One region of the Enterobacter sp. Taxon_2 genome, then DNA from elsewhere that is predicted to be linked to it. Evidence: predicted binding sites of a transcription regulator. Region 1 holds the regulator's gene; the other holds the start of a gene.
The links. The regulator Fur, encoded in region 1, represses iron uptake genes when iron is present. The targets are predictions, from matches to a motif close to ATAATAATGAGAACNACTATCAA.
Positions count from the first base shown of each region.

Region 2: feoA (ferrous iron transporter A) is a predicted target of Fur. The motif match lies at 3,606-3,628, and genes of this name have one in related genera.

Region 1 covers NZ_CM178024.1:1,288,832-1,305,345, reverse strand. Annotated here, with positions in the region: gene kdpB (potassium-transporting ATPase subunit KdpB) at 1-1,014, shown strand, start outside; gene kdpC (potassium-transporting ATPase subunit KdpC) at 1,027-1,602, shown strand; gene kdpD (two-component system sensor histidine kinase KdpD) at 1,603-4,290, shown strand; gene kdpE (two-component system response regulator KdpE) at 4,287-4,964, shown strand; gene speFL (leader peptide SpeFL) at 5,243-5,347, shown strand; gene speF (ornithine decarboxylase SpeF) at 5,602-7,800, shown strand; gene potE (putrescine-ornithine antiporter) at 7,797-9,110, shown strand; gene pgm (phosphoglucomutase (alpha-D-glucose-1,6-bisphosphate-dependent)) at 9,215-10,855, opposite strand; gene seqA (replication initiation negative regulator SeqA) at 10,880-11,428, opposite strand; gene ybfF (esterase) at 11,612-12,385, shown strand; gene ybfE (LexA regulated protein) at 12,514-12,801, shown strand; gene fldA (flavodoxin FldA) at 12,957-13,487, shown strand; gene fur (ferric iron uptake transcriptional regulator) at 13,778-14,224, shown strand; gene chiQ (ChiQ/YbfN family lipoprotein) at 14,322-14,651, opposite strand; gene chiP (chitoporin ChiP) at 14,699-16,096, opposite strand.
Region 2 covers NZ_CM178024.1:4,449,001-4,465,514, reverse strand. Annotated here, with positions in the region: gene bioH (pimeloyl-ACP methyl ester esterase BioH) at 1-326, shown strand, start outside; gene AC4IC4_RS21325 (YdgH/BhsA/McbA-like domain containing protein) at 438-707, shown strand; gene feoC ([Fe-S]-dependent transcriptional repressor FeoC) at 741-977, opposite strand; gene feoB (Fe(2+) transporter permease subunit FeoB) at 990-3,308, opposite strand; gene feoA (ferrous iron transporter A) at 3,338-3,565, opposite strand; gene AC4IC4_RS21305 (Tex family protein) at 3,853-6,183, opposite strand; gene greB (transcription elongation factor GreB) at 6,270-6,743, opposite strand; gene ompR (osmolarity response regulator transcription factor OmpR) at 6,972-7,691, shown strand; gene envZ (two-component system sensor histidine kinase EnvZ) at 7,688-9,034, shown strand; gene pckA (phosphoenolpyruvate carboxykinase (ATP)) at 9,100-10,719, opposite strand; gene hslO (Hsp33 family molecular chaperone HslO) at 11,077-11,961, opposite strand; gene hslR (ribosome-associated heat shock protein Hsp15) at 11,979-12,380, opposite strand; gene yrfG (GMP/IMP nucleotidase) at 12,377-13,060, opposite strand; gene AC4IC4_RS21265 (intracellular growth attenuator family protein) at 13,128-15,263, opposite strand; gene nudE (ADP compounds hydrolase NudE) at 15,585-16,145, shown strand; gene mrcA (peptidoglycan glycosyltransferase/peptidoglycan DD-transpeptidase MrcA) at 16,226-16,514, opposite strand, start outside.

The DNA of each region.
Region 1 (16,514 bases):
ACCCCGGAAGGCCGCAGTATCGTGATCCTCGCCAAGCAGCGCTTTAACCTGCGCCAGCGCGACGTTCAGAGCCTGCACGCCACGTTCGTGCCCTTCACGGCGCAAACCCGCATGAGCGGCATTAACATTCAGGATCGCATGATCCGTAAAGGCTCGGTTGACGCCATCCGCCGCCACATCGAGGCTAACAACGGTCACTTCCCGCCGGAAGTGGACAGCCTGGTCGAAAGCGTGGCCCGTCAGGGGGCGACGCCGCTGGTGGTGGCAGAAGGGGCCCATGTGCTGGGGGTGATTGCGCTGAAGGATATCGTCAAAGGCGGTATCAAGGAGCGCTTTGCCCAGCTGCGTAAGATGGGGATCAAAACGGTAATGATCACCGGGGATAACCGTCTTACCGCCGCGGCGATTGCCGCCGAAGCGGGCGTGGATGATTTCCTTTCCGAAGCCACACCGGAAGCCAAGCTGGCACTGATTCGTCAGTATCAGGCGGAAGGCCGTCTGGTGGCGATGACGGGTGACGGGACCAACGATGCCCCTGCCCTGGCGCAGGCCGACGTGGCGGTGGCAATGAACTCCGGTACCCAGGCGGCAAAAGAGGCGGGCAATATGGTCGACCTCGACTCTAACCCGACCAAGCTGATCGAAGTGGTACACATCGGCAAGCAGATGCTGATGACGCGCGGGTCGCTGACCACGTTCAGTATCGCCAACGACGTGGCGAAGTATTTCGCCATCATTCCGGCCGCGTTTGCCGCGACCTATCCGCAGTTAAACGCCCTGAACGTGATGCACCTGCACTCTCCGGCCTCGGCCATTCTGAGCGCAGTCATCTTTAACGCCCTGATTATTGTCTTCCTGATCCCGCTGGCGCTGAAAGGCGTGAGCTATAAGCCGCTCACGGCGGCCGCCATGCTGCGCCGTAACCTGTGGATTTACGGCCTGGGCGGACTGGTGGTGCCCTTCGTCGGTATCAAGGTTATCGACCTGCTGTTGACGCTGTTCGGCCTGGTTTAAAAGGTGATTCAAATGACAATGTTACGTCCCGCTATACTTCTGTTTATTCTGCTGTCTCTCATTACCGGCGGGCTGTACCCGCTGGTGACCACCGCGCTGGGCCAGTGGTGGTTTAAGGATCAGGCTAACGGCTCGCTGATACTGCAAAACGGTGAAAACCGCGGTTCTCGCCTGATTGGTCAGAACTTTACGGATGCCCGCTACTTCCAGGGACGCCCTTCCGCCACTGCCGAAAGCCCGTATAATCCGATGGCATCCGGCGGCAGCAACCTGGCGGGCAGCAACCCGGAGCTGGACAAAGCCGTCGCTGAGCGCGTGGCAGCCCTGCGCGCCGCGAATCCGCAGGCCAGCCGGGAAGTACCCGTGGAGCTGGTGACCGCCTCGGCCAGCGGGCTGGACTACAGCCTGACGCCGGCAGCCGTGGCATGGCAGATCCCGCGCGTCGCCGCCGCCCGCCAGCTAACCGTCGAACAGGTGAGCCAGCTGGTTGCAGAGCACACGCAAAAGCCGCTGGTCAGCTTCATCGGCATGCCCGTGGTAAATATTGTTGAGCTGAATCTGGCGCTGGACGCGCTAAGGAAAAACTAAATGACCGACGAGCCCATGCGCCCGGATCCGGACAGGCTGCTTGAACAGACGGCTGAAGCCCATCGTGGCAAACTGAAAATTTTCTTCGGCGCCTGCGCGGGCGTCGGGAAAACCTTCGCCATGCTGACGGAAGCCCAGCGGCTTCGGGCGCAGGGGCTCGATATTTTGATCGGCGTGGTTGAAACCCACGGACGTAAAGAGACGGCATCGCTGCTGAAGGGGCTGGCTACCCAGCCGCCCCGCCGCATCAGCCATCGCGGTCGGTTAGTCACCGAATTCGATCTCGATGCCGCCCTCGCCCGCCGTCCCGCCCTTATCCTGATGGACGAACTGGCGCACAGCAATGCGCCAGGCTCACGCCACCCAAAACGCTGGCAGGATGTTGAAGAGCTACTTGAAGCCGGTATCGATGTGTTCACCACGGTTAACGTTCAGCATCTTGAAAGCCTGAACGACGTGGTCAGCGGCGTGACCGGCATTCAGGTGCGCGAGACGGTGCCCGACCCCTTCTTTGATTCCGCGGATGAGGTGGTGCTGGTCGACCTGCCCCCCGATGATTTGCGCCAGCGCCTGCACGAAGGCAAAGTCTATATCGCCGGCCAGGCCGAGCGCGCCATCGAACATTTCTTCCGTAAAGGTAACCTGATAGCCCTGCGCGAGCTGGCCCTGCGCCGAACCGCCGACCGGGTGGACGATCAGATGCGCGCCTGGCGCGACCTGCAGGGCCAGGAACGCGTCTGGCACACGCGGGATGCCATCCTGCTGTGCGTCGGCCACGGCAGCGGTAATGAAAAGCTTGTCCGCACCGCCGCGCGCCTCGCTGCCAAATTTGGCAGCGTCTGGCATGCGGTGTATGTCGAAACGCCGCAGCTGCACGCGCTGCCCGAAAACCAGCGTCGCGCGATCCTGAGTTCGCTGCGCCTGGCGCAGGAGCTGGGTGCCGAAACCGCGACGCTTTCCGATCCGCAGGAAGATAAAGCCATTCTGCGCTACGCGCGCGAGCACAACCTGGGGAAAATCGTCATTGGCCGTCGCCAGCATCGCCGCTGGTTTAGCCGCGAATCCTTTGCCGACAAGCTGGCTCGTCGTGCGCCGGATCTGGATCTGGTGATCGTGGCGCTGGATGACAAACCTACCCCCTTACCGAATCGCGCGCCGGACAGCCGCACCTTCAGCGATAAATGGCGCATTCAGCTTCGCGGCTGTCTTGTCGCCGTCGTGCTCTGCGCCCTGATTACCGTCATTGCCAGCCAGTGGCTGATTGCGTTTGATGCCGCCAACCTGGTGATGATCTACCTTCTTGGCGTGGTGGTGGTGGCGCTCTTTTACGGGCGCTGGCCGTCGGTACTGGCGACGGTTGTCAACGTCATCAGCTTCGATCTGTTCTTTATTGCTCCCCGCGGGACGCTCGCCGTCTCGGACGTACAATACATTCTCACCTTTGCGGTGATGCTCACCGTCGGGCTGGTGATCGGGAATCTGACGGCGGGCGTACGCTACCAGGCACGCATCGCCCGCTATCGCGAACAGCGTACGCGCCATCTCTACGAGATGTCGAAATCGCTGGCGGTGGGCCGTACGCCGCTGGATATCGTGCAGACCAGCGAGCAATTTATTCGCTCGACGTTTCATGCCAGCAACCTGATTTTACTCCCGGATGAACACGGTAAGCTGCGCCCGCTGACCTCGGCCACCGGCATGACGCCCTGGGACGAAGCCATCGCGCGCTGGAGCTTTGACAAAGGCTTACCGGCGGGCGCAGGGACCGACACCCTCCCCGGCGTGCCCTATCAAATTCTGCCGCTGCGCAGTGCCGATAAAAATCAGGGGCTGGTCATCGTAGAGCCTTCCAACCTGCGCCAGCTGATGATCCCCGAACAGCAGCGTTTACTGGAGACGTTTACACTGCTGGTTGCCAGCGCGCTGGAACGACTGGCCCTCACCGCCAGCGAGGAACAGGCCCGTCTGGCGAGCGAGCGTGAAAGCATTCGTAACTCGCTGCTGGCGGCGCTCTCGCACGATCTGCGTACCCCGCTCACCGTCCTGTTTGGTCAGTCAGAAATCCTGACGCTGGACCTGGCGGCGGAAGGCTCTAAACACGCCCTTCAGGCCAGCGAGATCCGCCAGCATGTGCTGAATACCACGCGCCTGGTGAATAACCTGCTCGATATGGCGCGTATCCAGTCAGGCGGTTTTAACCTCAAAAAAGAGTGGCTCACGCTGGAAGAGGTGGTGGGCAGCGCCCTGAAAATGCTCGAACCCGGCCTGGGTGGACGACATATCGCGCTGAACATGCCCGAGCCTCTGACGTTAATTCACGTCGACGGTCCGCTGTTTGAGCGGGTGCTGATCAACCTGCTGGAGAACGCCGGCAAATATGCGGGCTCCAGCGCCCGGATTGGGGTGGATGCGACGGTGGACGATGGTACGCTTCGTCTTGACGTCTGGGATACTGGCCCCGGCATCCCAGCCGGGCAGGAGCTGGCTATTTTCGAAAAATTCGCACGCGGCAATAAGGAGTCGGCCATTCCAGGCGTCGGGCTGGGGCTGGCGATTTGCCAGGCGATCATTGACGTCCATGGCGGGACCATTTCCGCAGAGAATCGTCCGGAAGGCGGCGCGCGGTTTTGTGTTACACTTCCTCTGGAAACCCCGCCAGAACTTAATGAATTACCAGAGGATTTGTGATCAACGTTCTGATTGTTGAAGATGAGATCGCCATTAGCCGTTTTCTGCGCGCTGCGCTGGAAGGAGACGGCCTGCGCGTTCATGATGCGGGTACGCTTCAGCGGGGTTTAATTGAAGCCGCTACCCGCAAGCCGGACCTGGTGATCCTCGATCTTGGCCTACCGGACGGTGACGGCATCGATTTTATCCGGGAAGTCCGTCAGTGGAGCCAGATGCCGATCCTCGTGCTCTCCGCCCGTACTGAAGAGACGGATAAAATCGCGGCGCTGGATGCCGGGGCGGATGACTATCTGATTAAACCTTTTGGGATCGGCGAACTACAGGCCCGCCTTCGCGTGGCGCTGCGTCGCCACAGCGCAACCACGCCTGCTGACCCAACCTACACGTTTGGGGATATCCGGGTTGACCTGGCCGCGCGGCGCATTGTGCGCGGCGATGAGGAGATTCACCTCACGCCGATAGAATTTCGCCTGCTCGCCGTACTGCTCAACAACCACGGTAAGGTACTCACCCAACGCCAACTGTTAAGTCAGGTGTGGGGACCCAACGCTGTGGAACATAGTCATTATTTACGCATATATATGGGACATCTTCGTCAGAAACTCGAAGTCGACCCCGCTCGCCCTCGCCATCTATTAACTGAAACCGGTATCGGTTATCGGTTTATGCTTTGAATAACTATTCATTTTATTTCTAAATAAAACTCAATCCCTCAGAAAACATTTCAAAAATAACCCATACGTTATTTTTACGGGTTATTTTTGCTCATTTAAAACATTGATAACACAACCCATTAACGCACCATCAACAAATCAGAATTTTGATCTGCGATATTCATCTAAAACGAATATTTATTTCTGATTTGATCGATTATCGGTGATCTACCTCACGGTTAATCGCCTTTTCCTGGATAAAATGACCATGCTTTCAATTACTGAAAGGAAAATGAATCATGGAAAACAACAATCGCTTAATGCCCCATATAAGGCGGACAACACATATCATGATGTTTGCCCACCGAAACTGCTTTGACTTTCATCTCTTTAATGCCCGGTAGTCCTTCGACTTCTGGCGCACTCGCTTACAGGTCATCCTGAAACATCTTATTTTACGGGCTTTTGCCTGTGAACCCGTGCGCTCATTCATCTTGATTCAGACTCATCCGCACCGAGCGGACTGAATTTCAATCATCAAAAAAGCAATTCACTGATTTAAATCAGCGGCCACCCTTTGCTTTTTTTCCGGAAAATTATCGATTTCTTTCTTGCAAGAAATCGAGGGACGTTTATTACCTAAAATAAAGAGAGAAAGATGAAAAGTTTAAAAATCGCAGCCAGCCGTGCCTGTCCGGATTGCTTTACCACCCAGCGTGAACTGGTGGATGTCCGCGCTTCTGATTATATTGATGTTGCCGCCATTGTTCTGGCGGTCACGGATATTGCCAGCGGTATCCTGGACGAAATAGAAGCCACCGGTTTTGGCATTCCTGTTTTTGTCGCGACGCATAAAGAAGAGATCATTCCGGCAGACTATTTATCGCGCATTCATGGCGTATTTGAGTATTCAGACACCAGCAACGACTTTTATGGACGCCAGCTGGAAGCAGCGGCCCTGAAGTACGAAACCCAACTGCGCCCGCCGTTTTTCCGCGCCCTGGTCGACTACGTGAAGCAGGGCAACAGCGCGTTTGACTGCCCGGGGCATCAGGGCGGCCAGTTCTTCCGCCGCCATCCAGCCGGTAATCAGTTCGTTGATTTCTTTGGCGAGACGCTTTTCCGCTCCGATCTGTGTAACGCTGACGTCGCAATGGGCGATCTGCTGATTCACGAGGGCGCGCCGTGCATTGCGCAGCAACATGCGGCGAAGGTCTTTAATGCCGATAAGACCTACTTCGTGCTGAACGGCACCTCGTCATCCAACAAAGTGGTGCTTAACGCCCTGCTCACCCCGGGCGACCTGGTACTCTTCGACCGTAACAACCACAAATCTAACCATCACGGTGCCCTCCTCCAGGCAGGCGCAACGCCGGTCTATCTCGAAACCGCGCGTAACCCGTACGGCTTCATTGGTGGCATTGACGCCCACTGCTTTGAAGAGAGTTATCTACGAGAGCTGGTGGCAGAGGTGGCGCCGGGCCGTGCACGCGATGCGCGTCCGTTCCGTCTGGCGGTGATCCAACTGGGTACCTACGATGGCACCATCTATAACGCCCGTCAGGTAGTGGATAAGATTGGGCACCTGTGTGATTACATCCTGTTTGACTCGGCCTGGGTGGGTTACGAGCAGTTTATTCCGATGATGGCCGACTGCTCGCCGCTGCTGCTGGAGCTGAACGAAAACGATCCGGGGATTTTGGTTACCCAGTCCGTGCATAAACAGCAGGCAGGCTTCTCCCAGACCTCGCAAATTCACAAGAAAGACAGCCACATCAAAGGCCAGCAGCGCTATGTCCCGCATAAGCGGCTGAATAATGCCTTTATGATGCACGCCTCCACCAGCCCGTTCTATCCGCTGTTTGCCGCGCTGGACATTAACGCCCGTATGCATGAAGGCCAGAGCGGCCGCAACATGTGGATGGACTGCGTGGTGAACGGTATCGAAGCGCGCAAGCTGATCCTGGAGAACTGCCAGTATCTGCGTCCCTTCGTGCCGGAGACGGTGGATGGCCGTCCGTGGGAAAGCTGGGACACGGCGGAGATTGCAACCGATCTGCGCTTCTTCCACTTCGTACCGGGTGAAAACTGGCACGCTTTTGAAGGCTACGCAGAGCATCAGTATTTTATCGACCCGTGCAAGCTCCTGCTGACCACGCCGGGCATTAACGCCCGCACCGGGGAGTATGACGACTTCGGCGTGCCCGCCACTATCCTTGCCAACTTCCTGCGTGAAAACGGCATCGTGCCGGAAAAATGCGATCTCAACTCGATCCTGTTCCTGCTCACGCCTGCGGAAGATATGGGCAAACTTCAACAGTTGGTGGCCCAGTTGGTGCGCTTCGAGAAACTGCTCGAGAGCGATGTTCCGCTGAAAGAGGTCCTGCCTTCTCTCTACAAACAGCATCCGGAACGTTACGCGGATTACACCCTGCGCCAGATCTGCCAGGAGATGCATGACCTGTACGCCCGTCACAACGTGAAACAACTGCAGAAAGAGATGTTCCGCAAGTCTCACTTCCCACGCGTGATGATGAACCCGCAGGACGCGAACTACGCCTATCTGCGCGGTGAAGTTGAGCTGGTCTCCCTGCGCGACGCGGAAGGCCGCATCGCCGCCGAAGGCGCACTTCCTTATCCGCCGGGGGTGCTGTGTGTTGTCCCAGGGGAAGTCTGGGGCGGTTCCGTACTGCGCTACTTTGCCGCCCTGGAAGAAGGCATCAACCTTCTGCCGGGCTTCGCGCCGGAGCTGCAGGGTGTGTACGTCGAGGAGTGTGAGGGCCGCAAACAGGTTCGCTGTAATGTCATCAAACAACCCGCCGCTCAGCCCGCGCTGCTGAAAGGAGAGAAATTATGAGTAAGTCCAATAAGATGGGCGTGGTGCAGCTGACCATCCTCACCATGGTGAACATGATGGGCTCCGGGATTATCATGCTGCCCACCAAGCTTGCAGAGGTGGGTACCATCTCTATTATCTCCTGGCTGGTGACGGCAGTCGGTTCAATGGCACTGGCGTGGGCGTTCGCCAAATGCGGGATGTTCAGCCGTAAGTCAGGCGGGATGGGGGGCTATGCCGAATACGCTTTTGGCAAGTCGGGCAACTTTATGGCCAACTACACCTACGGCGTGTCGCTGCTGATCGCCAACGTGGCGATTGCCATCTCCGCGGTGGGTTACGGTACGGAGCTGTTCGGCGCGACGCTCAGCCCGGTACAAATTGGGCTGGCGACCATCGGGGTTCTGTGGATCTGCACCGTGGCTAACTTTGGCGGCGCGCGTATCACCGGACAGCTCTCCAGCATTACCGTCTGGGGCGTGATTATCCCGGTTGTCGGCCTGTGCATCATCGGCTGGTTCTGGTTCAGCCCGACGCTGTACGCCAATTCCTGGAACCCGCACCATGTGCCGTTCTTTACCGCTGTGGGCTCTTCTATCGCCATGACGCTCTGGGCTTTCCTGGGGCTGGAATCCGCCTGCGCGAACGCGGAAGTGGTGGAGAATCCTGAAAAGAACGTGCCGATTGCGGTCCTTGGCGGAACGCTGGGCGCGGCGGTGATCTATATCGTCTCGACTAACGTGATTGCGGGCATCGTACCGAATATGGATCTGGCTAACTCCACGGCGCCGTTCGGGCTGGCCTTCGCGCAGATGTTCACGCCGGAAGTCGGGAAAGTGATCATGGGTCTGATGGTGATGTCCTGCTGCGGTTCACTCCTTGGGTGGCAGTTCACCATCGCACAGGTGTTTAAATCCTCCGCTGATGAAGGTTACTTCCCAAAAATCTTCTCCCGCGTGACCAAAGCGGATGCGCCGGTGCAGGGCATGCTGGCGATTGTTATCTTCCAGAGCGGATTGTCGCTGATGACCATTAGCCCGTCGCTGAACAGCCAGTTCAACGTGCTGGTCAACCTGGCGGTCGTGACAAATATCATTCCGTATATTCTGTCGATGGCGGCGCTGGTGATTATTCAGAAAGTCGCGAAGGTGGATCCGCGCAAAGCGCGTGCGGCGAATATCGTGGCGCTGATTGGGGCAATCTACAGCTTCTACGCGCTCTACTCATCCGGCCAGGAAGCGATGCTGTATGGCGCGATGGTGACCTTTATGGGCTGGACGCTGTACGGTCTGGTGTCACCACGGTTTGAATTGAAGAATAAGCACAGTTAGGTAAAAGCAAAACGGCAACCCAAGGGTTGCCGTTTTTATTGTTTTCTCCCTCTCCCTGTGGGAGAGGGCCGGGGTGAGGGCATCAGCCCGCACACAAACCGCACTTACGCGTTTTTCAGCACTTCGCTGACAATCTCTACCGCTTCTTTCTCAATCTGCTGACGGTGCTCAGCGCCGAGGAAACTTTCGCAATAGATTTTATACGCATCTTCCGTACCGGATGGACGCGCGGCAAACCAGCCGTTTTCGGTCATCACTTTCAGCCCACCAATGGAGGCACCGTTGCCCGGTGCCGCCGTCAGACGTGCGGTGATCGGATCGCCCGCCAGGGTGCTTGCGCTGACCATCTCCGGAGAGAGTTTGGACAGGGCCGCTTTCTGAGCTGACGTCGCGCTGGCCTGAATACGGTTATAGCTTGGTGCACCAAAGCGTGCCGCCAGATCATTGTAATGTTCCTGCGGGTTTTTACCGGTGACCGCGGTGATTTCCGCCGCCAGCAGGCACATGATGATGCCGTCTTTATCGGTTGACCATGGCGTGCCGTCGAAACGCAGGAAAGAGGCCCCCGCGCTCTCTTCACCACCGAAACCAAAGCTGCCGTCGTGCAGACCGTCAACGAACCATTTGAAGCCCACCGGCACTTCCACCAGCTTGCGGCCCAGCGCCTCGACCACGCGATCGATCATCGCCGAGGAAACCAGCGTTTTACCGACGGCCACCTCTTTGCCCCACTGCGGACGGTGCTGGAACAGGTAGTTGATCGCCACAGCCAGATAGTGGTTCGGGTTCATCAGCCCGGCAGGGGTGACGATACCGTGACGGTCATAATCCGGGTCGTTCGCAAACGCCAGATCGAATTTATCACGCAGCGCCAGCAGGCCCGCCATTGCGCACTCGGAAGAGCAGTCCATGCGGATCGCGCCGTCTTTATCCAGGTGCATAAAGCGGAAGGTCTGATCGACGTGATCGTTCACGATGGTCAGATCCAGCTTGTAATGCTCGGCGATACGCTTCCAGTATTCGATACCAGAGCCGCCCAGCGGATCCACGCCCAGCTTCAGGCCAGCTTTCTGAATGGCCGCCATATCGACGATATCCGCCAGACCTTCCACGAACGGCTGAACCAGATCCTGCTCTTTTACGTGGCCGGACGCCATGGCCGCATCCAGAGAGATGCGCTTCACGCCTTTCAGACCGTCGGCCAGCAAGGCGTTCGCACGATCTTCAACCACTTTGGTGACGTTGGTGTCGGCCGGGCCACCGTTAGGCGGGTTGTATTTGATGCCACCGTCTTCCGGCGGGTTGTGGGATGGCGTGATAACGATACCGTCAGCCAGCGCGCCACCTTTTTTGTTGTGTACCAGGATAGCGTTAGAGACCGCAGGTGTTGGGGTGAAGCCATTGTTCTCCTGAACAATGACATCGACGCCGTTTGCAGCCAGCACTTCCACAACAGAGATGAACGCCGGTTCAGACAGGGCATGGGTATCTTTCCCCACGTAGCACGGACCGGTAACGCCGTTTTTAGCGCGCTCTTCCGCAATGGCCTGAGCAATGGCCAGAATGTGCGGTTCGTTAAAGCTGTGGCGCGCCGCGCTGCCGCGGTGACCAGATGTACCAAACTTCACTGCGTGTTCTGCGTTGCCCACGACCGGCTTCAGCACGTAATACTGCGCGGTCAGCTGAGCGACGTTAATCAAATCGCTTTGTTGTGCAGGTTGGCCTGCACGGCTGTGATTTGCCATTACCGGGTCCTTCTGATGCAAGGGTTAAATTGTACCGCAAACCTTTTCAATCAATTCCGCCGGGAACTGCATGGACTGCATGATGTGTTCAATCATGCTGCACTTGCGGCCCGTATTGGTATTGGTGATCACCCAGTATGGGGTGCCAGGAACATGTTTGGGTTTGGTTTGATTGCCATTTTGCAGCAGCGTCTGCTCGTCGCCCGCGAAATAGACGCGAGTACGACCGTGCAGCGACTCGGTCGCTTCAGCAAACGCTTTGTTATCCAGTGAATAAAGTGTAGACAGCACCAGCATAAAGCGGTTAACCGCCTTTTTCTGCTCCGCGTATTCATCGGAGAGCAGCAGCTCGCGCATCGCGCGCACTTTATCTTTTGCCGGCGTCACGGCAGGTTTTGCTTGTGCAACAACGCTTGGCTGAGACACGACATCTTTGGTGACTGGGGTAGCAGGCTGTGAAGCGGCGGAAATTTTAAGCATACGCCGTAAAATGTCGGACGCGCTCTCCCCGATATGCCGCGTCTGGCTGGCAATATACTGATAGAGTTCGTCATCAACTTCGATTGTTTTCATCTTAATCCAGTGCGATATCTTATCTGAATACAAGTCATTGGGATTATAAGGTCAAATCCCAACAGCGGATAGCGTCAAACCAGGTTGGCGGCAAAAGTCAGATTAAACTGGAACCTTGCAGCCGGGCGGCAGAATGGTCAACATGATACCCTAACCTGACATACGTAAAAAAAGAACTTTGCCATGAAATTGAATACCCGAGCGCAAACTGCACAATCGCCGAACAATAATTCTCCCATCGTACTGGTTCACGGGCTTTTTGGCAGCCTGGATAACCTGGGCGTGCTGGCACGCGATCTGGTTACCGACCACGATATTTTACAGGTCGATATGCGCAATCACGGTCTTTCCGGGCGTTCCGACGAGATGACCTACGCGGCGATGGCGCAGGATCTGCTGGATACGCTGGATGCACATAGCCTGCAGAAGGTAACGCTGATCGGGCATTCAATGGGTGGTAAAGCGGTGATGGCCCTAACGGCACTGGCCCCGGACCGTATTAGCGGCCTGGTGGTAATTGACGTCGCGCCCGTGGATTATGACGTCCGTCGTCACGACGAGATTTTTGCCGCCATTAATGCGGTCACAGAAGCGGGTGTCGCGACACGCCAACAGGCGGCTGCCGTCATGCGTGAGCATCTTGATGAAGAAGGCGTCGTGCAGTTCCTGCTGAAGTCGTTTGTTGACGGACAATGGCGTTTTAACGTGCCGGTGCTCTGGGACCAGTACAACAACATCGTGGGCTGGAAAACCGTCCCCGCCTGGCCGCACCCTACCCTCTTTATTCGCGGCGGAAACTCGCCTTACGTAACCGACGCGTACCGCGACACGCTGCTGGCCCAATTCCCGCAGGCTCGCGCCCACGTTATTGCCGGTGCCGGGCACTGGGTGCATGCGGAAAAACCTGACGCCGTGCTGCGCGCCATTCGCCGCTATCTTGCTGATACTGCAAATTGATTAAAAAGAAAGCGACTGGAAGGCTGCAGGCGTCCAGTCGTTGGCGTGCCGTTTTTGGTGATGTATGATGGCGCGCTTATCGCCCGGGCATTAGCAGGGCGGCGTGTTTCCCCCGAAGTCTCAGAATCATGGCCAAAGAACAAACGGACCGTACGACACTAGATCTGTTCGCGAATGAGCGTCGCCCGGGACGACCCAAGACGAATCCGCTTTCGCGCGATGAACAGCTGCGTATCAATAAACGCAACCAGCTTAAACGCGATAAAAATCGTGGGCTTAAGCGTGTCGAACTGAAGCTTAACGCCGACGCCGTCGATGCGCTGAACGAGCTGGCCGACGCGCGAAATATCAGCCGCAGCGAACTCATTGAAGAGATGTTGATCGCGCAGCTTGAGACGTTACGCGGCCAGGCATAAGTCTGAAAATCCTCTTTATCACCCTTTTCATGTAGCACAGAGTGCAGTCCTGCGCGATAGCTGTTTCCGCAGGGTTGCCAGTTCTGCTATTATTGCCCTTATCCGTGGCCGAATTGCGCCACCATACTATTAAGTTTCAAGAGGTTATTTTACTCATGGCAATCATCGGCATTTTCTTTGGCAGTGATACCGGCAATACCGAAAATATCGCAAAAAACATTCAAAAACAGCTCGGTAAAGACGTTGCTGATGTGCATGACATCGCCAAGAGCAGCAAAGAAGATCTGGAAGGCTATGACATTCTGCTGCTGGGTATCCCAACCTGGTACTACGGTGAAGCCCAGTGCGACTGGGATGATTTCTTCCCGACGCTGGAAGAAGTCGACTTCAACGGTAAGCTGGTCGCCCTGTTTGGCTGTGGCGATCAGGAAGACTACGCCGAATACTTCTGTGACGCGCTGGGCACCATCCGCGACATCATTGAGCCGAATGGCGCGGTTATTGTAGGCCACTGGCCGACCGCCGGTTACCACTTCGAAGCGTCTAAAGGCCTGGCCGATGACGATCACTTCGTGGGGCTGGCCATCGATGAAGACCGTCAGCCAGAACTGACCGCCGAGCGTGTTGAGAAGTGGGTGAAGCAGATCCGTGAAGAACTGCACCTGGACGATATTCTGAACGCCTGATTTTTTCGCGGCGCAACCGCGGTTGCGCCCATGCCCCAGGTCAAACCGATTAAATTAATCGCTACAATCTTTTAACTTTTTCGCCCAGACCTGTACAATGTCTCCCTGATAAAATGTGGTTTTCCATTGAGCAAGTTTGTTGGTGATACCCCATTTTTATAAGCATATTTTGCCTGAGACTTGCAGTTTTCATTTAGCCATGGCAGTTCTATAATGAGACGCATTATCCCAGGTGCATTTTCTGTCACTTCCTACAGAAGTGAATCGTTTAGCAACAGGACAGATTCCGCATGACTGACAACAATACCGCATTAAAGAAGGCTGGCCTGAAAGTTACGCTTCCTCGGTTAAAAATCCTTGAAGTGCTTCAGGGTCCAGACAATCACCATGTCAGTGCGGAAGACCTTTATAAACGTCTTATCGACATGGGTGAAGAGATTGGGCTGGCTACCGTCTATCGCGTGCTGAACCAGTTTGATGACGCGGGCATTGTTACCCGTCATAATTTTGAAGGCGGTAAATCTGTTTTCGAACTGACCCAGCAGCAGCACCACGATCACCTGATCTGCCTCGATTGCGGCAAGGTCATTGAATTCAGCGATGATTCCATCGAATCACGCCAGCGTGAAATCGCCGCGCGTCATGGCATCCGCCTGACCAACCACAGCCTGTACCTTTACGGTCATTGCGCTGAAGGCGATTGCCGCGAAGACGACCACGCGCACGACGCGAAATAAACAAGTGTTCATATTCTGAGCCAGCCGTAAGGTTGGCTTTTTTTTTGCCTAAAAAAATGCCCGGTAGCGCAGCGCCACCGGGCATGATAACAACGAGTTACTTACTGTTATTACTTCGAATTTCTTTCCAAATCTGGTCGCAACGCTTCGCCACTTCCTGATCGTTGCCGGTTTTACGCGCCTGGATACAGGCCTGGTAATCCATTACGCGGACATTTTCCTGCGTCGCGAACTGCTCATGCGCTTTCTCTTTCTTCAGCACGTTTAGCACGCTCTGGCAGGCTTCAATTTTCTCCGGCGAACCTTCCGCAGTATTAATGCAGGCGCTATACGCCTCCTTCAGGCGGGAGTCCTCTTTTGGTGCCTGAGTCTGAGCACACCCCACCAGCCCTGATGCCAGCAACGCGACAACTACGATTTTTTTCATCATATACAGTCTCCATACCGGCGGGACTCAGCCCGCCGGTGCGTTTATCAGAAGATGGTGAATGGGGCGATAACCATGAATTTCACGTCACGTTCATCCTGGAAGATGTTGCCGTAACCGCCCGCATAGCTCGGGATATCGGAGTGGTTGTCATACTGGGTGAAGTGCAGTTTGAACATCGTGCCTTTCGCGCGGCCATCCTGCAGGGTATAGATTGCATCCAGACTGTAGGAAGACTCTTTCAGACGATAGTTTGGATCGTAGTAAGCATCCGGTGTTGCCATGTCGGCAGGTTTTGCGTCCCAGGCGTAAGCGTAAGAAGCGCCCACCGCCCAGCCAGGCAGGTTCCAGTTTTTCAGATCGTACATTGCACCGAAGAAGACCGCTTTCTCGCCGTCGGCGTTGAAGTCTGAGCGGTTATCCCACCAGATATCAAGACGGCCGTTGGAGGAGGCGTAGGTCGGAGTCATACGCTGCAGGAAGTAGCCCTGCTGCCCTTCCGCCTTCACCCATGTGCCTTCCAGACGCAAATCAACCTGGCCAACCTTGTAGCCGAAGGTGAGTGCCTGCAGCCACGCGGTGCCGTCATAAATGTCATTGACCCCACCGTTACTGACTTTATCGCGCGTACCGTAGAACTGGTAGCTGGTACTCAGCGGGCTACCCGCGACATCAAACTTATAGCTGGCTTTGGCAAAGTACTGATCGATATAGCCTTGTGCCTGACCAAATGCCGCTTCAAGCACCAGATCGTTTTTGAAGTCGTATTTCGCGCCCAGCGAGTGCAGGTAATCGACTTTGGTTTTTTTATCGTTCTGGTAGAACTTGTCCATCTCGATATGCCACGGCGCTTTGTACTCGTTGGTCCACATATAGGAGAAGCTCAACGCACCCGCATCACCGTAGTCAAAGTTAGCTCCCGCTTCCGCACCCTGATAGGTACCCGGCATAAAGCTCCAGTGCGGTGCTAACAGGGTCTGGCCAGTAGGCTGAATATAACCGCCGCGCGCCCATACCGGACCGTATTTAAATTTCGCAGCGGCTTTGTAAAGGCTTATACCGCTCTTATCCCCGGACCAGTCTTCATCATAGGCTTTGTTGCTGGAGGAGAAGGCGATTTCGTTCGGGTGGCCGCTGTCGCCGTTTTCCGCCATTTCAATCGCGGTGAACGCAGCAATATCCAGACCGAACATATCCGCGGCATAGCCTGACTGGAAGTCCAGGTTGGCGTTCCAGGTGGAGTGAGAAAGGTTGGTTTTGTATTTATCTTCAGTGACGTCTTTACGGTCACGCTCACGCTGCCAGTAATAAATACCGCCCGTGAGGGTAGAATCTTCGATGAAACCCGCTGCTTTTGCCTCTGGCGCAATCACCAGGCCCGACATTGCTGTCACACCGGCAATAGCCAGCGCCAGCGCACTACGTTTGCCACTGAACGTACGCATAGATTATTCCTCTTTGACGAATTAAAACGCCTGAAACGGCGTAAATAAAAAAGACCAAATGGTCAGGGGTAGTTTTAAATACCCTCGAATTAACTACCGTCTTTAGGTTATTTTTCGCGACGCGAATTATCAATGCTTTTTAGCGGACAAAAGTCAGGATTATGACGAAGTGCACATAATTGGTAGTGCTTTGTAACATTTACGGGAAGGCGAGGAATGACGGGGAATTATCAGGTATTTCAGTGGGTAGACGTAGTATCTCTTTCCTTTTATGTAACATTTTTGATTTTCGCAATGGCACAAACTTTTTTTTAAAAAATAAGTAGCACCTCATTGACCTGATATTTTCATGACACCTCTTTAGGCCCTGGCTTAATACCCTGATCGTTAAATAAAAAAAACGCCGCACAGTGCGGCG
Region 2 (16,514 bases), 1.7 Mb from region 1:
GAACTGACACCGCCCGTAAGGATGCCCGCACGCTGAAGCAAACCGTGCTGTCACTGCCGATGCCGGAGGTTGAGGTGCTAAACGGCGGTCTTGAGCTCCTGAAAACCGTTGATCTGCGCGAGCCGCTGGCCGCCCTGACGCTGCCGCACCTGCGTATTTATGGTTACCTTGACGGAATTGTGCCGCGCAAAGTGGCTCCGCTGCTGGATGAACTGTGGCCGAACAGCGAATCGCAGATCATTGCCAAAGCCGCACATGCCCCGTTCATCTCTCATCCGGCGGAGTTTTGTTCAGCGCTCATTGCGTTAAGTCAACGTTTCGACTGATTATTTTCTATCCTGCCTGGAAAAAGTAACACACCGCAACCATACTCCAGATGTCGTTGCGGTTGTTCTGCCTACGATAATCAAAACAACAATCCTATGGAGAGTCAGGCTATGAAACTTGTTACAGGTATTGTCACTTCTCTGGTTATTGGGTCACTGTCATTTGGCGTCTTTGCGGCAAAAGAGCTGGAAAAAGATAAAGTTGCCAGCATGAATCTGACGAAAATTGGTGAGATTACTACGTCTGACACCACCGCGCCGATGGACGCGAGAAAAGAGCTGTCGAAGAAAGCGGATGAGCTGGGCGGAACGTACTACGTCGTCACCAGCGCTGAAAAGCAGACCAAAAACGTACGCGCAACGGCGGACGTCTACAAGTAACACGATAAAGCCGGGCAGCGATGCCTGGCTTTACTAGCGCAGTGCCCACCATTCCCTGAGGCAGGCCTTTCCTTCCGGACAGCTTTTACAACTGCCGGAGAGACAACTGTCCGGCTCTTCCTGAATCCGCACCGCTTTCCCCATGGCTTCCAGTCTTTCCAGCATGGCATCGATCATCGGCTGCGGCGTGTGCAGGCTGAGGCTCAGCTGTTTCGCCTCCATCCGCCCCTGTAGCGCCAGCAGGTCACGAACCTGAATCAACGATGCCATGTGGTGTACTCCTTAGTGACAGTCGCCTGTCGGGCTGCTGCAGCAGGTCGCGGCGGTTTTACGGTTTGCCAGCAGGTCGATATCGACGCGGCTGCGCGCCCGCCGCAGCAGACCGAGCACTACCACGTTAAACAGCACAACCGCGAGAATGCAGACCAGGCTGTAGCGCGGATGCTGGCTGAAGTTAACGGTTTGATAAAACAGCGTCGCCAGCGAGTACGCAATGTTTAACCCCCACAGGATGGAGAAGCCCATCCAGCCGCGGCTGGACTCGCGGGCAATCGCCCCCATCACCGAGATGCACGGAATGTAGAGCAGTACAAAGATAAGGTAGCTGTAGGCCGCGGACGCGCTGCCAAATTTCTCGCCCATCACGCCCATGGCACCCGTCGCCATTTCGCCGTCGCCTTTGCTCGCTTCAATCGGGTTCGCCAGCACGCTCAGGCTGAAGGTGTCCTTCAGGCTCTGCCAGGTCTCCTCTACGGCCCCCAGCAACTCATGACCGAGATGAAACTCTGCCGGATTAAATTCCTGTTCCTGAATGTTCTCAGCGGTGTAAAGCGTGTTCAGGGTGCCGACAACCACCTCTTTCGCCATCGCACCGGTGAACAGCCCGACGGTTGCCTGCCAGTTATCCTCATGCACGCCAATCGGTTTGAAGACCGGCGTGATGACGCGGCTGACGGAAGCGAGGGCAGAGTCGTTGATGTTATCTGCCGCCTGCCCGCTGAGGGTGAAGCTGTTCAGTGCGCTCAGGAAAATGCTGACGATGACAATCACCTTACCGGCGCGCAGGACGAAGCCTTTCAGACGCTGCCAGGTCTGGATCGCCAGGCTTTTCAGATGCGGCACGTGGTACACCGGCAGCTCCATCACAAACGGTGACGCTTCACCGCGCATGATGGTGTGCTTCAGCATCAGACCGGTGAGGATCGCCATCACGATGCCCAGCACATACAGCGAGAAGACCGCCAGCGCGCCCTGCTGACCGAAGAAGGCTGCGGCAAACACCGCAAAGATTGCCAGACGGGCACCGCAGGACATAAACGGCGCCATCATGATGGTCATCAGACGTTCACGCGGCGCATCCAGGGTGCGTGCGCCCATCACCGACGGCACGTTACAGCCGAAGCCGACAATCAGCGGGACGAAGGATTTACCCGGCAGACCCAGCGCCTGCATCAGACGATCCATCACGAACGCGGCGCGCGCCATGTAGCCGGAATCTTCCAGGAACGAGAGGAACAGATACATCATGCCGATCTGCGGCACCAGCGGCAGAACGGTGTTGATACCGCCGCCGATCCCCTGCGCGAGGAAGATGGTGAGCCATTCCGGGAAGTGCAGGGTGTAACCCACCCACTGGATCCCGTGGACGAAGACCGCGACAGAACCGGCGTCAAAAATCGGCTGCAGTGCGCCACCGATGTTAATGGCGAGCAGGAACATCACGTACATCACCAGCAGGAAGATCGGCAAACCGAGGAAGCGGTTAAGCACAACCTTATCTACTGCCGCCGTAAAGCGGCTGGGTTCCGCCGTCAGCGCGTTACTGACCACGTCGCAAATCGAGGCGATGGCCTGGTAACGGGCGTCGGCGATGTGCAGCGCCGGGTCGTCCAGCTCGTCGCTAAGACGGGCCACCGTCGCGTCCAGCTTATCTGCCGCATGCCCGGCGTAAGCGCGGCTGTAGATATCCCCTTCCAGCATCTGCAGTCCAAGCCACAGGCGCTGTTTCGCAGGCATGCTGTTGTCCATCTCCTGCGCCAGCAAATTGGCTTCGCGCAGGAGAGGCTGCGCGTAATGCACCAGCTCAATGCCACGATTCCCTGCGTGACGGTCAATGGCCAGCTTCAGCGCATCAATACCGCGAGCGCGCGTCGAGACCAGCGGAACCACCGGGCACCCCAGGCGCGCGGAGAGGGCATCGACGTCGATGCGCAGCTTTTGTTTCTCCGCAATGTCGAGCATGTTGAGCGCCACGATGCAGGGGATCCCCAGCTCCAGCAGCTGCAGCGTCAGATAAAGGTTACGCTCGAGATTGGAGGCATCGACCACGTTGATCAGCAGGTCCGCGTCGCCGCCAAGAATATAGTGGCAGGCAATCTGCTCATCGAGCGAGGTTTGCGACGAAATGGTGGTTAAGGAGTAGGTGCCGGGAAGGTCGACCAGCGTTACCTGATTGTCCGTTGTCGTGAACTGGCCCTCTTTACGCTCAACCGTCACGCCCGCCCAGTTGCCCACGCGCTGGCGGGCTCCAGTCAGCTGGTTAAAAAGCGTAGTCTTGCCGGAATTAGGATTGCCAATTAAGCCAATAGTTAACTTTTTCATTTTTTAGACTCACTGAAACCGCTGGCTTGTTATCGGGATAAGGCTTCGACTTCTATTAACGCGAGGTCTTTCTTACGCAGCACCAGATTCACGCGGCGGGTTTCGATATGAACCGGATCGCCTAACGGCGCCACGCGTACGACCTGAAAGGACGAGCCGGGCAGCATGCCCAGCGACAGCAGCTTTTGCCGATAGGCCGGGCTAATTTCGCGGGTAAAACCGGTAATCTTCCATGCACTGTCTGGAGTGAATTGCATAACGCCTGATTCCACGAAAGGTTAAATTATCTACTATGGGATGATAATGAGAATAGTTTTTATCAGCAATATTAAAACTGTGACGGAATGTTGTTTGCGATATTAATTTACGGCCTTTTTGACCTTGCTCAATATTTGCTGAAATGCCTGGAAAACGAAAAGGAGAGGATTTGTTAACGGGGTGATAATTGGTGGTTTAAATATGGATGTGCAATCGGTTTCATATATTACGGCACGATATTATTATTATTCCCTCTCCCCTGTGGGGAGAGGGTTAGGGTGAGGGTTTAGCGTTTCTTACCCATCGCTGCCGCCAGCGCATCCATCATCGCGCTGTTGCCTGCAGGCTGGGCATCACGTCCGCGCGGTTTTGCTGCTTTCGCGGCCGGACGCTGCTGCTCGCGGCCACCGCCGTTTCCGCCACGGCGCGCGTTGGTGTCACCCGGCTGTTCGTCCAGACGCATGGTCAGGGCGATACGCTTGCGCTGCAGGTCCACTTCCAGCACTTTGACCTTCACGATGTCGCCCGCTTTGACCACGGTGTGCGGGTCTTCAACGAACTTGTCGGCAAGGGAGGAGATATGGACCAGACCGTCCTGATGCACGCCGATATCCACAAACGCGCCAAAGTTGGTGACGTTGGTCACCGCGCCTTCCAGCACCATGCCGGGCAGCAGGTCGTTCATGGTTTCCACGCCGTCAGCAAAGGTCGCCGTTTTGAACTCAGGACGCGGATCGCGGCCCGGCTTTTCCAGCTCTTTGATAATGTCGGTAACGGTTGGGACACCAAATTTGTCATCGGTGAAATCAACGGCTTTCAGATTGCGCAGAGCGCTGCTGTCGCCCATGAGATCTTTCAGGGCCTGCTGGGTGGCGGCCAGAATACGCTCCACCACAGGGTACGCTTCCGGGTGAACGGTAGAGGCATCCAGCGGGTTATCGCCGTGGTTGATGCGGAGGAAGCCCGCGCACTGCTCAAAGGCTTTTGGCCCCAGACGGCTGACCTTCAGCAACTGCTGACGGTTCTGGAACTGGCCGTTCTCGTCACGCCAGGCGACGATGTTCTGCGCCATCATGCGGGTTAAGCCCGCCACGCGGGTCAGCAGCGGAACGGAGGCGGTGTTCAGGTCAACGCCGACGGCGTTAACGCAGTCTTCCACGACAGCATCCAGCTTGCGCGCCAGCTGCGTCTGGCTCACGTCGTGCTGATACTGGCCCACGCCGATGGATTTCGGGTCGATCTTCACCAGTTCCGCCAGCGGATCCTGCAGGCGGCGAGCGATAGAGACCGCACCGCGCAGGGAAACGTCCAGGTCCGGGAACTCCTGTGCCGCCAGCTCGGATGCGGAATAGACGGATGCCCCCGCTTCGCTGACGATCACTTTCTGCGCCGTCACTTTCGGGAACTGCTTCTGCACGTCGAGGTAGAAACGCTCGGTCTCACGTGAGGCCGTACCGTTGCCGATGGCAACCAGCTCGACGTTGTATTTTTCGCACAGCGCCGCCACTACCACGGCCGCTTTCGCTGCCTGGCCAGTGTGCGGATAAATGGTATCGGTAGCCACCAGCTTGCCGGTGCCGTCAACCACAGCGACTTTTACACCGGTGCGCAGACCCGGATCGAGACCCATGGTGGCGCGCAGGCCAGCAGGAGCGGCCATCAGCAGGTCGTGCAGGTTACGGGCGAAGACGTTAATCGCTTCATCTTCGGCGCGCTCGCGCACGGTGCCCATCAGCTCGGTTTCGAGGTGCATCAGCACCTTGATGCGCCAGGTCCAGCTCACCACGCCTTTGCGCCAGCTGTCCGCCGGGGCGTTGTTCAGGCGCAGGCCAAGATGGTCGATGATGATCTGCTCGCAGTGGCTCTCTTTCGGCGGCTCGTCAAACTGCGGGTCGGCGTTCAGGGAGAGCTGCAGCACGCCTTCGTTGCGGCCGCGGAACATCGCTAGCGCGCGGTGGGAAGGGGCGGTAGAGATCGGTTCGTGGTGATCGAAGTAGTCGCGGAATTTCGCGCCTTCTTCCTCTTTACCCGCGACGACGGTAGAGACGATGTGGGCGTTCTTCCACAGGTAATCACGCACTTTGGCGAGCAGGGCGGCGTCTTCGGCGAAGCGCTCCATCAGAATGTAGCGTGCGCCGTCGAGGGCGGCCCTGGTGTCCGCTACGCCTTTGTCAGCGTCGATAAATTTCGCCGCTTCGGTATCCGGATCGTGGGACGGCTCGTTCCACAGCAGGTCGGCCAGCGGCTCAAGACCCGCTTCAATCGCAATCTGCCCGCGCGTGCGGCGCTTCGGTTTATACGGCAGATAGAGGTCTTCGAGTTCGGTTTTGCTCAGGGTGCCGTTGATGGCGCTTTCCAGATCGCTGGTCAGCTTGCCCTGTTCGCCGATGGACTTGAGGATCGCCTGACGACGTTCTTCCAGTTCGCGCAGATAACCGAGACGAGTCTCCAGGTTACGCAGTTGCGTGTCATCCAGACCGCCGGTGACTTCCTTACGATAGCGTGCAATAAATGGCACGGTGTTCCCTTCATCAAGCAGGCGAACGGCAGCTTCTACCTGTTCGGCTCTGGCCTGAATATCACCCGCAATAATGCGGCAGAGCGAATCTTTCATCATGGCTTTATCATCTTGTGGGTCAAAAATCAGGGGATAGTTATACGGGCTGACACGGCAAAATGCCAGCCGGGGAGGGCGCTCTCGGACTATTTTACGTAGACGATCTCATTGACGTACCAGCTGGCTTCGCCGGCTGGGGTTTGCACGACGGCCAGATCGCCCACTTCCTTTTTCAACAGCGCGCGAGCCATCGGCGAGTCGATGGAGATGTAATCCTTACGACCAAAAATTTCATCGTAGCCGACAATGCGAAAGCGCAGGGTGTCGCCGTCGTCGTTTTCAATCTCCACCCACGCGCCGAAGAACACTTTGCCCTCCTGCTGCGGTGAGTAATCGACAATTTTGAGATTCTCGAGGCACTTCGTCAGATAGCGAACCCGGCGGTCAATTTCGCGCAGCCGCTTTTTGTTGTACTGGTAGTCAGCGTTTTCGCTGCGATCGCCCAGGCTCGCGGCCCAGGTCACTTTTTTGGTCACTTCAGGACGCTCTTCGCGCCAGAGGTAATCCATCTCTTTTTTGAGCTTCTCATACCCTTCGCGGGTGATCAGGGGCGTTTTCATGGTAAAGCCTTTGCTGCCGGTTTTCTGTCTTGCGCACAATACGTACCACACAGTGTAACAGACAGGATTAATAATGATTTATGTGATGAAATGAACAGATAAGCTGCTGTTAAATATGCTTTGTAACAATTTCGACTAGAATTTATACCAGAATTAACTGGTCGAATACGTGCACTTTTTTAGAATACGCTGTTACAAAGACTATCCGAACCTTTGGGAGTACACACAATGCAAGAGAACTACAAAATTCTGGTCGTGGATGACGACATGCGCCTGCGTGCGCTGCTGGAACGTTATCTGACCGAGCAGGGCTTCCAGGTTCGTAGCGTCGCGAACGCTGAGCAGATGGACCGTCTGCTGACCCGTGAATCTTTCCACCTGATGGTTCTCGACCTGATGCTGCCTGGCGAAGACGGGCTTTCTATCTGCCGCCGTCTGCGCAGCCAGAGCAACCCGATGCCGATCATCATGGTGACGGCGAAGGGAGAAGAAGTTGACCGTATCGTGGGCCTCGAAATCGGCGCCGACGACTATATTCCAAAACCGTTTAACCCGCGTGAACTGCTGGCGCGTATTCGCGCTGTCCTTCGCCGTCAGGCTAACGAACTGCCTGGCGCGCCGTCGCAGGAAGAAGCCGTCATCGCCTTCGGCAAGTTCAAGCTGAACCTCGGTACGCGCGAGATGTTCCGTGAAGACGAGCCAATGCCGCTCACCAGCGGCGAGTTTGCGGTCCTGAAAGCGCTGGTCAGCCACCCGCGTGAACCGCTTTCCCGTGACAAGCTGATGAACCTGGCGCGCGGTCGCGAATACTCCGCAATGGAACGCTCTATTGACGTTCAGATCTCCCGCCTGCGCCGCATGGTGGAAGAAGATCCGGCGCATCCTCGTTATATTCAGACCGTATGGGGTCTGGGCTACGTGTTCGTCCCGGACGGCTCTAAAGCATGAGGCGAATGCGCTTCTCGCCGCGTAGCTCGTTTGCCCGCACCCTGTTACTGATCGTCACCCTGCTGTTCGTCAGCCTGGTGACGACCTATCTGGTGGTGCTGAACTTTGCAATCCTGCCGAGCCTCCAGCAGTTTAATAAGGTCCTGGCCTACGAAGTCCGTATGCTGATGACCGATAAACTGCAGCTGGAGGACGGCACGCAGCTCGTCGTTCCCCCGGCGTTTCGCCGTGAAATCTACCGTGAACTGGGCATTTCGCTCTACTCGAATGAAGCGGCGGAAGACGCTGGCCTGCGCTGGGCGCAGCACTATGAATTCCTCAGCCAGCAGATGGCGCAGCAGCTGGGCGGCCCGACGGAAGTGCGCGTTGAGGTCAACAAGAGCTCGCCCGTCGTCTGGCTGAAAACCTGGCTGTCACCCAATATCTGGGTGCGCGTCCCGCTGACCGAAATCCATCAGGGCGACTTCTCGCCGCTGTTCCGCTACACCCTGGCGATTATGCTGCTGGCGATAGGCGGCGCGTGGCTATTTATCCGTATACAGAACCGACCGCTGGTCGACCTGGAGCACGCTGCGCTGCAGGTCGGTAAAGGGATTATTCCTCCTCCGCTACGCGAGTATGGCGCCTCGGAAGTCCGCTCGGTGACGCGCGCGTTTAACCATATGGCGGCAGGCGTGAAGCAGCTGGCGGATGACCGTACGCTGCTGATGGCAGGCGTCAGCCATGACCTACGCACGCCGCTAACGCGTATCCGTCTGGCGACGGAAATGATGGGAGAAGAAGACGGTTATCTTGCCGAGTCCATCAATAAGGACATCGAAGAGTGTAACGCCATCATCGAGCAGTTCATCGACTACCTGCGTACCGGTCAGGAGATGCCGATGGAGATGGCGGATCTGAACGCGGTGCTGGGCGAAGTGGTGGCGGCGGAAAGCGGCTACGAGCGCGAGATCGATACCGACCTCCAGGCGGGCGAGATCCAGGTACGTATGCACCCGCTCTCCATTAAACGCGCGGTGGCCAACATGGTGGTTAACGCGGCGCGCTATGGTAACGGCTGGATCAAAGTCAGCAGCGGGTCTGAGCTCAACCGCGCCTGGTTCCAGGTGGAAGACGACGGTCCGGGCATCAAGCCCGAGCAGCGTAAGCATCTGTTCCAGCCGTTTGTGCGCGGTGACAGCGCGCGCAGCACCAGCGGTACAGGCTTAGGCCTGGCGATTGTGCAACGTATTGTGGATAACCATAACGGGTTGCTGGAGATTGGCACCAGCGAGCGGGGTGGGTTGAGCATTCGCGCCTGGTTGCCGGTTCCGGTGACGCGGGGGCAGGTGAAAGAGAGTTGAAAAAAGGGTGGCACGAGCCACCCTTTTTGTAGGTCGGGTAAGGCGAAGCCGCCACCCGACATGGACTACAGTTTTGGACCCGCACTCACCAGCGCAGCACCCGCCGGGGTATCGGTATACTTCTCGAAGTTCTCGATAAACAGCTTCGCCAGCGATTCCGCTTTCTCACGCCACTGCTCCGGCGAACCGTACGTATTGCGCGGGTCGAGGATATGCGTATCCACACCCGGCAGCGACGTTGGGATCGCCAGGTCAAACATCGGCAGCGTGAAGGTTTCGGCGTCGTCCAGAGAACCATCCAGAATGGCGTCGATAATGGCGCGGGTATCTTTGATGGAGATACGTTTGCCGGTGCCGTTCCAGCCGGTGTTCACCAGGTATGCCTGCGCGCCGGATGCCTGCATGCGTTTCACCAGCACTTCAGCGTACTGCGTCGGGTGCAGTGACAGGAAGGCTGCGCCGAAGCAGGCGGAGAAGGTTGGGGTTGGCTCCGTCACGCCGCGCTCGGTACCCGCCAGCTTGGCGGTGAAACCGGAGAGGAAGTGGTACTGCGTCTGGCTGGCCGTCAGGCGAGACACCGGAGGCAGCACGCCGAACGCATCCGCCGTCAGGAAAATAACCTTCGTGGCATGACCCGCTTTTGACACCGGCTTCACGATATTGTCGATGTGGTAGATCGGGTAAGAGACGCGGGTGTTTTCCGTTTTCGACGCATCGTCGAAGTCGATGGAGCCGTCGGCACGCACAGTGACGTTTTCCAGCAGCGCATCGCGACGGATCGCGTGGAAGATATCCGGCTCGGCCTCTTCAGACAGGCGAATGGTCTTCGCGTAGCAGCCGCCTTCAAAGTTGAATACGCCGTCGTCATCCCAGCCGTGTTCGTCATCGCCAATCAGACGACGTTTTGGATCGGTGGACAGAGTCGTTTTCCCGGTGCCGGACAGGCCGAAGAAGACCGCCACGTCGCCTTTTTCACCGACGTTCGCCGAGCAGTGCATGGAGGCGATGCCCCGCAGCGGCAGCAGGTAGTTCATGACCGAGAACATCCCTTTCTTCATTTCGCCGCCGTACCAGGTACCGCCGATCAGCTGGATACGCTCGGTCAGGTTGAAGGCAACAAAGTTTTCGGAGTTCAGATCCTGCTCTTTCCACTGTGGGTTGGTGCATTTCGCGCCGTTCATCACGATGAAATCAGGGGTGAAGTCCTGCAGCTCTTCGTCGGTTGGACGAATAAACATGTTTTTCACGAAATGCGCCTGCCAGGCCACTTCGGTGATAAAACGTACGGAGAGACGGGTGTCGGCGTTAGCGCCGCAGAAAGCGTCGACAATAAACAAACGCTTGCCGGAAAGTTGATGGGTGACGAGCCCTTTCAGGTGCTGCCAGGTTTCCGGAGAGAGCGGTTTATTGTCGTTCTTCCCTTTGCCCTTGTCAGCCCACCACAGCGTATCGCGGGTGGTTTCGTCTCGGACGATATACTTATCTTTCGGCGAACGACCGGTAAAGATACCGGTATCGACGGCGATAGCACCAAGATTCGTCAACACACCACGCTCGTATCCTTCCAGTGCTGGATTGAGCTCTTCCTGATACAGCGTATCGTAGTCGGGGTTGTAGACGATTTCCTGGACGTCGTGAATACCATAAGCCTTGAGATCTTGCGGGGTTAAACCAGTAACACGCATATCACTGCTCCTTAGCCAATATGTACTGCCTGAAATTGTAGGGTTTTTCTGGGGTTGTTTACCGCGACGGGGCTCATAGATTCATGCATCTGGACAAAACCCTTACTAACGGAAAACGCTGCGACTCCAGTCACAGCGCAGGCGGATTATCGCAGGAATCGCTTTTTGGGTGGGGAAAATGTTCCTAAAAGGTTAAAGACTGGTGATTTTATCGGAAGGAATGTGAATGTAATCGCATACACGTAAGAAAATTACGTAAGAGTTACATAGGGAAAACGATTCAGCTTGGGGGGAGTTTTCCCCCTCACCCCAGCCCTCTCCCGAAAGGGGAGAGGGGTAGGGTGAGGGGAAAGAGGTTTAGTGAACCTGTGGATCTGCCGGGGAGGCGTTATTGCGGATCTCAGCGATATCCATTGAATTGAACACATAGTGCGTACCGCAGTAGTCACAGTGCATATCAATTTCACCGTCTTCCGCCATGATGCTGTCGATCTCTTCATCCGGGAGGGTTTTCAGTGCGCCAGCGCAGCGTTCGCGGGAGCAGGTACACTTAAATTCCACTGACTGCGGGTCGTAAACGGTCACTTCTTCTTCGTGGTACAGACGCCACAGCACGTCAGTCGCTGACAGGTTGAACAACTCTTCCGCTTTGATGGTTTCTGTCAGCGTCGCCAGGTGCTCAAAGTCATTGGTCTGTGCGTCCTGCGCAGGCAGAACCTGCAGCAGCATACCGCCCGCAGCAGGCTGACCGTCCACTTCACCGGTGCGGATGAACAGACGCGTCGGCAGCTGTTCAGAACGCATGAAGTAATCTTCCAGGCAGGCCGCCAGGGTATCGCCTTCCAGACCCACCACGCCCTGATAGCGCTCACCTTCCTCAGGGGAGATGGTGATCACCAGGTAGCCATTACCCACCAGCGTTTTGAGGTCTGCATTTTCAGGCACGTCGCCCTGAACGCGCGCGACGCCGCGCATCTGCTGCTGGTTATTGCCGTTAATGACCGCCAGCGTCATCGGGCCGTCACCCTGCAGCTGCACGGTGATATCACCGGCAAACTTCAGCGTCGCCGTCAGCAGGCTGGTGGCAACCAGCAGTTCGCCCAACAGGGTCTTCACCGGCAGCGGGTAGTTGTGGTTTTCCAGAATCTGTTTCCAGGTTTCAGATACGGTGACCAGCTCGCCGCGCACGGCGAATTGTTCAAACAGATAGCGGTGTAATTGGTCGTGTTGGGCCATTTTCATCTCTCGTGCGGGTGAGGTTATTCAGTCTCACCGTGTTTAAATTTCATCAGGTCGCGGCGCTCTTTTTTATCCGGTCGCCGGTCCGGGTGAGGCATCGTCAGCGCGTTCATTTTGCGCGCCAGCGCGGTCTTCTCGCGCTTTTCAATGCTCTCCGCCGTCTCTTCATAAAGCAGTACGGCTTCCGTTGCGGGTCGACGTTGTTCGGTAATGGCTTTAATCACTACCGTACGTTCATCGTTGCCCTGACGCAGCGTTAAGGTGGCATTCAGCTCAACCAGCTTGCTCGGTTTGCTGCGCTGGCCGTTGTAATGCACTTTTCCGCCGTCAACCATCTCGCGGGCAAGGGCGCGCGTTTTATAAAAACGCGCCGCCCACAGCCATTTATCCAGTCTTACCCCGTCAGAGGGTTTTTCTTTCATGGCGTCTCCTTCACGGTCAGTGAGGGGATCATCTGGCGATAGTCGTTCAGTCCAGGGTGGCGCAGATAGCTTTTTTCAGCCAGGCCAGAGTCAGGATTGGTAACGCCCAAACAGTAGCGGATGCCAAACTTTGCCGCGGAATCCAGAATGGGCTCGCTGTCATCAATGAACAGCGTACGTTCTGGCTGCAAACCCGTCTCTTCCTTCACCGCATGCCACAACCGCTGATCCTCTTTCGGATAACCAAATGTGTGGGTGGAAAGTAATAAATCAAGGTGCGACGCCAGACCCGTATGCTCCAGCTTCACCGCCAGATTATGTGGATGCGCGTTGGTCAGTAAAATACGGCGCTTGCCGCTTGCTTTCAGCGCATCCAGGAACGGAACCGTATCCTCGCGCAATACGGCGCGTGGACCCTGGGCGGTGGTCATGGCACAAATATCCAGACCGAGGCGTTCGCTCCAGTAGTCAAGACAGTACCAGTTTAGCGTATGTTGGACCGCGCTATATTGCGAACGAATGAATGCCTGCGCTTCTGTCGGGGAGATCCCCTGCTGCTCGCCATAGGTTTCAGGAACCAGCGTTTGCCAGAAATAGTTATCAAAGGCGAGATCGAGCAGCGTGCCGTCCATATCCAGCAGAACGGTATCAACCTCCTGCCAGGCGATATCAAGGTGCATAAGGGGGAACTCCAGCCAGAAGAAACGTGCGCGACAGGGTAGCACATCTTGTCGCGCAACGACGTTATCAGATCAGGCTCTCAGACGAGGGGATCAGCTTAGGATTGAGGCAGTTTTCATAATACTGCTGGATGTCGGCAAGCCGGGTGCGTGAGCGCTGGTAGCGGCGCAGGGCCATAAAACCGTTCCAGAAAATGGCAATCAGCATCGCGGTCATCAGCAAAGAGGTGCCAACGTAACGCCACAGCCCTGCGCTATCCGGCATCCGGTGCAGGCCGATATGGCGAGTGCCGTTGGCATCGGTGTACAGGCTTGTGACAATCCCTTCGGCGCTGAACGGCGTTTGCATCAGCATCTGTGCCAGACGCTGGAATTGGCTCCACTGCTCCTGCGCCGGGTAGTCATAAAGCGCAACCTGCGGGTAAGGCTGATCGACCAGGTCGCTGCCTTCATCGCTGACAATCACAAACCCGCCCGGTGCCGGGCTGTTCAGCGCCTGAGCCGCACGGGTGGTCTCGCGCATCATGAACGGCGAGGTGGAGGTGGCGACCAGGTTATCCAGCGATTCAGCGCTCACCGGACGCAGCAGCACGTTAACACCGTCCAGTCGTCCCGCTTCGGCGCGTTTCACCAGCGAGTCCCAGTCTTTACTGTTACCCAGGTTTACCAGGGCGTTTTTAAGACGTATGCACTCATCCTGAGAGGAGCATAAATCCTGCGTTTTCAGGACGATGTCACCAAAATCATCCAGCAGAACCATGCCTGATTTCTGAATGGCCGAGCGCAGCGCGGGGCTGACACGCGAGTCATCGTCCGTTTTCGGGTGCAGCTGGCGGTTCACCGTCTGGGTAAGGGCCGTGGCTTTATTCACCACTTCGGATTCCGGCAGCGGCAGCGGCGGCGCGTCGTTCCAGATAATTTGCGAGCAGTCGAACGGCATAAACGGCGAATTCTGGCGGGTGTTCCACGCCCCCGGGGTGTGAATATTACACATCCCGGTACCCTTCAGGCGCAGCGTGTCCCCCACGCGCACACCGGCTTCATCCAGCTTGTTGACGCTGGTCGCTTCGATGGTTTGCGCCCCTTTGATCCACGACAGGGTGAATTTGATGGGCATATCCAGCGGCACGAAAAGCAGCAGCATGACTAAGACCAGCGCCGCGCCTCCGGCAATGACCGTGCTGCGAAGCCAGTGCTGAAGCGGGAAATTTTTCACTTCATCATGCAGGGACAAGAAGCGCCCCTGACGCACGACGTGGCGGTCAAGATAGATATCAATATCCGTTTTCTGACCCAGGTCCTGCGCAATCCACGGTTGCCAGTGGCGCGGGTAGATCAGATCGATAATACCGAGCGAAATATTATTGAGATGTTCCTGATCGTTTTCACCGAACAGGCCCCAGCGCTTTGGCGTACCGCGCAGGCAGTGGATCTCGCGCAACGAGGTTTTGGCCGGCGGGGCAAAGAGACCCCAAAGCCCGGCCGCCAGCAGCAGCACCGCGCCTCCCGCCAGCCAGGGGACAAACACATCCGGCGTCAGTAGACAGACAAAAAAGAGCAGGAAGGCGGAGACGATCAGAAGCGCTTCACGAATGCCGTCCGGGCGGCTCAGGGCGTACTCTTCATGCGTCTCCTGGCGAATATTCAGCAGTTCGATCTGCTCAGTCTCTTCGCCACGAATGGAAGCCTGCGTTGAACTCGCACGTTCCAGCGCAAAACGCGGGGCTTCCTGAAGGTATTCATTCAGCGTGTGGCCGTTAAGCGAGATAACCAGGGGCAACGAATCGGTGTGAATCAGCTCAACGCTGTTTTCGTCATTAATGTATTGCTCCCAGGACGGAGGGAGATGCACTTCGACGGAATCCAGGTAATAGCGCCATTTGTTGGGGTCATCAGTGGTGATGCCATAGCGCGTGATGGAGCGCGTCACGCAGAGCACGGTATCACTTTGCGCATTGAGCTTTAGCGCGACGGGTGCGGCGGTAGCTCCCGTTGGCCCAGGCGTGAGCTGAGAACGGTTCAGGATTTCGAGATAGTTTTCAACTGCATCGCGCTCGTCTTGCGTGAGTTTACGCGTGGTCGCGCCCGCAAATGCATTTAAAAAGGGCAGACGATAACGGCGCTGTACGCGGCGCCTGTACATCCACCCTGCAACCAATGCGCCGGCCAGCATAGCAGCGAGAACAATCAAAATGGTGCTCATGCTTTCCCCATCTTACTTATCTTACAGGTGTAGTCAGTAGCACCTTTACATTGAATGAGTGTCTGTGGTTGGCTATCGGCAAGTATGGAGTCGAACTTGAGCATTCTGAAGCGCATCCCAGTGACCGGTGATGATAGCAAAGCCTGTTATGGCGCGATATCAGCAAATTCCTGGAAACATTTCAACCTCTTGACATTTGTTTTGAATTGAGGATTGATTCCTGCTACGTTGCACAAATGTAAATACAGAACAATTGACATTGCCGAAACCGTGCGGCGTATCGCACAATAACCCCAGTTCTCACTGCTAAGACCCATCACGATGAGCAAACCACTACAAAAACCCACCATTCTGAACGTTGAAACTGTCGCCAAATCGCGGCTGTTTAATGTTGAAAGTGTGGACCTGGAGTTCAGCAACGGTGTGCGTCGCGTTTATGAACGTATGCGCCCCTCGTCGCGCGAAGCGGTGATGATTATTCCCATTATCGACGATCATCTGATTTTGATCCGCGAATATGCTGTAGGAACGGAATCTTACGAGCTTGGGTTCTCGAAAGGGCTTATCGATCCGGGTGAAACCGTCTTTGAAGCGGCAAACCGCGAGCTGAAAGAAGAGGTCGGTTTCGGGGCGAATGAGCTTTCATTCCTGAAAAAACTGAGCATGGCGCCGTCTTATTTTTCCAGCAAAATGAATATTGTGGTCGCTGAAGATCTCTACCCTGAATCTCTCGAAGGGGATGAGCCGGAGCCGCTGCCGCAGGTTCGCTGGCCGCTGGCGCACCTGATGGATCTGCTGGAAGACCCTGACTTTAATGAGGCTCGCAACGTGAGCGCGCTGTTCCTGGTTCGGGAGTGGCTGAAGGGGCAGGGGCGGCTGTAGGCCATAAAAAAAGCCGGGTGACGGCTTCGCCTTACCCGGCCTACGATGCTTTGCCCGGTTTTTACCGGGCATTTTTATGTTTAGAACAGCTCGTGCGTTTCGCCGTTGTCAATGATCTCTGTACCCACCTCGTGCACCGCCTGTGTGGTTGGCTGGGTGCCCTCAATGAAATACTCTTCGCGACTGTTACCGCCGTTGGCGAGCTGACCCGTACTGCGGTCGATATTGACCGTCACCACACCTGGCGGTGGCGTCAGCGGCTGCTCCGGCACGCCTTCAAGAACGGACTTCATATAGGCGTCCCAGGCTGGTTGCGCGCTCTTCGCTCCGCCTTCGTAGCCGGAAATCTGATCTTTAATCGCGCCGGAG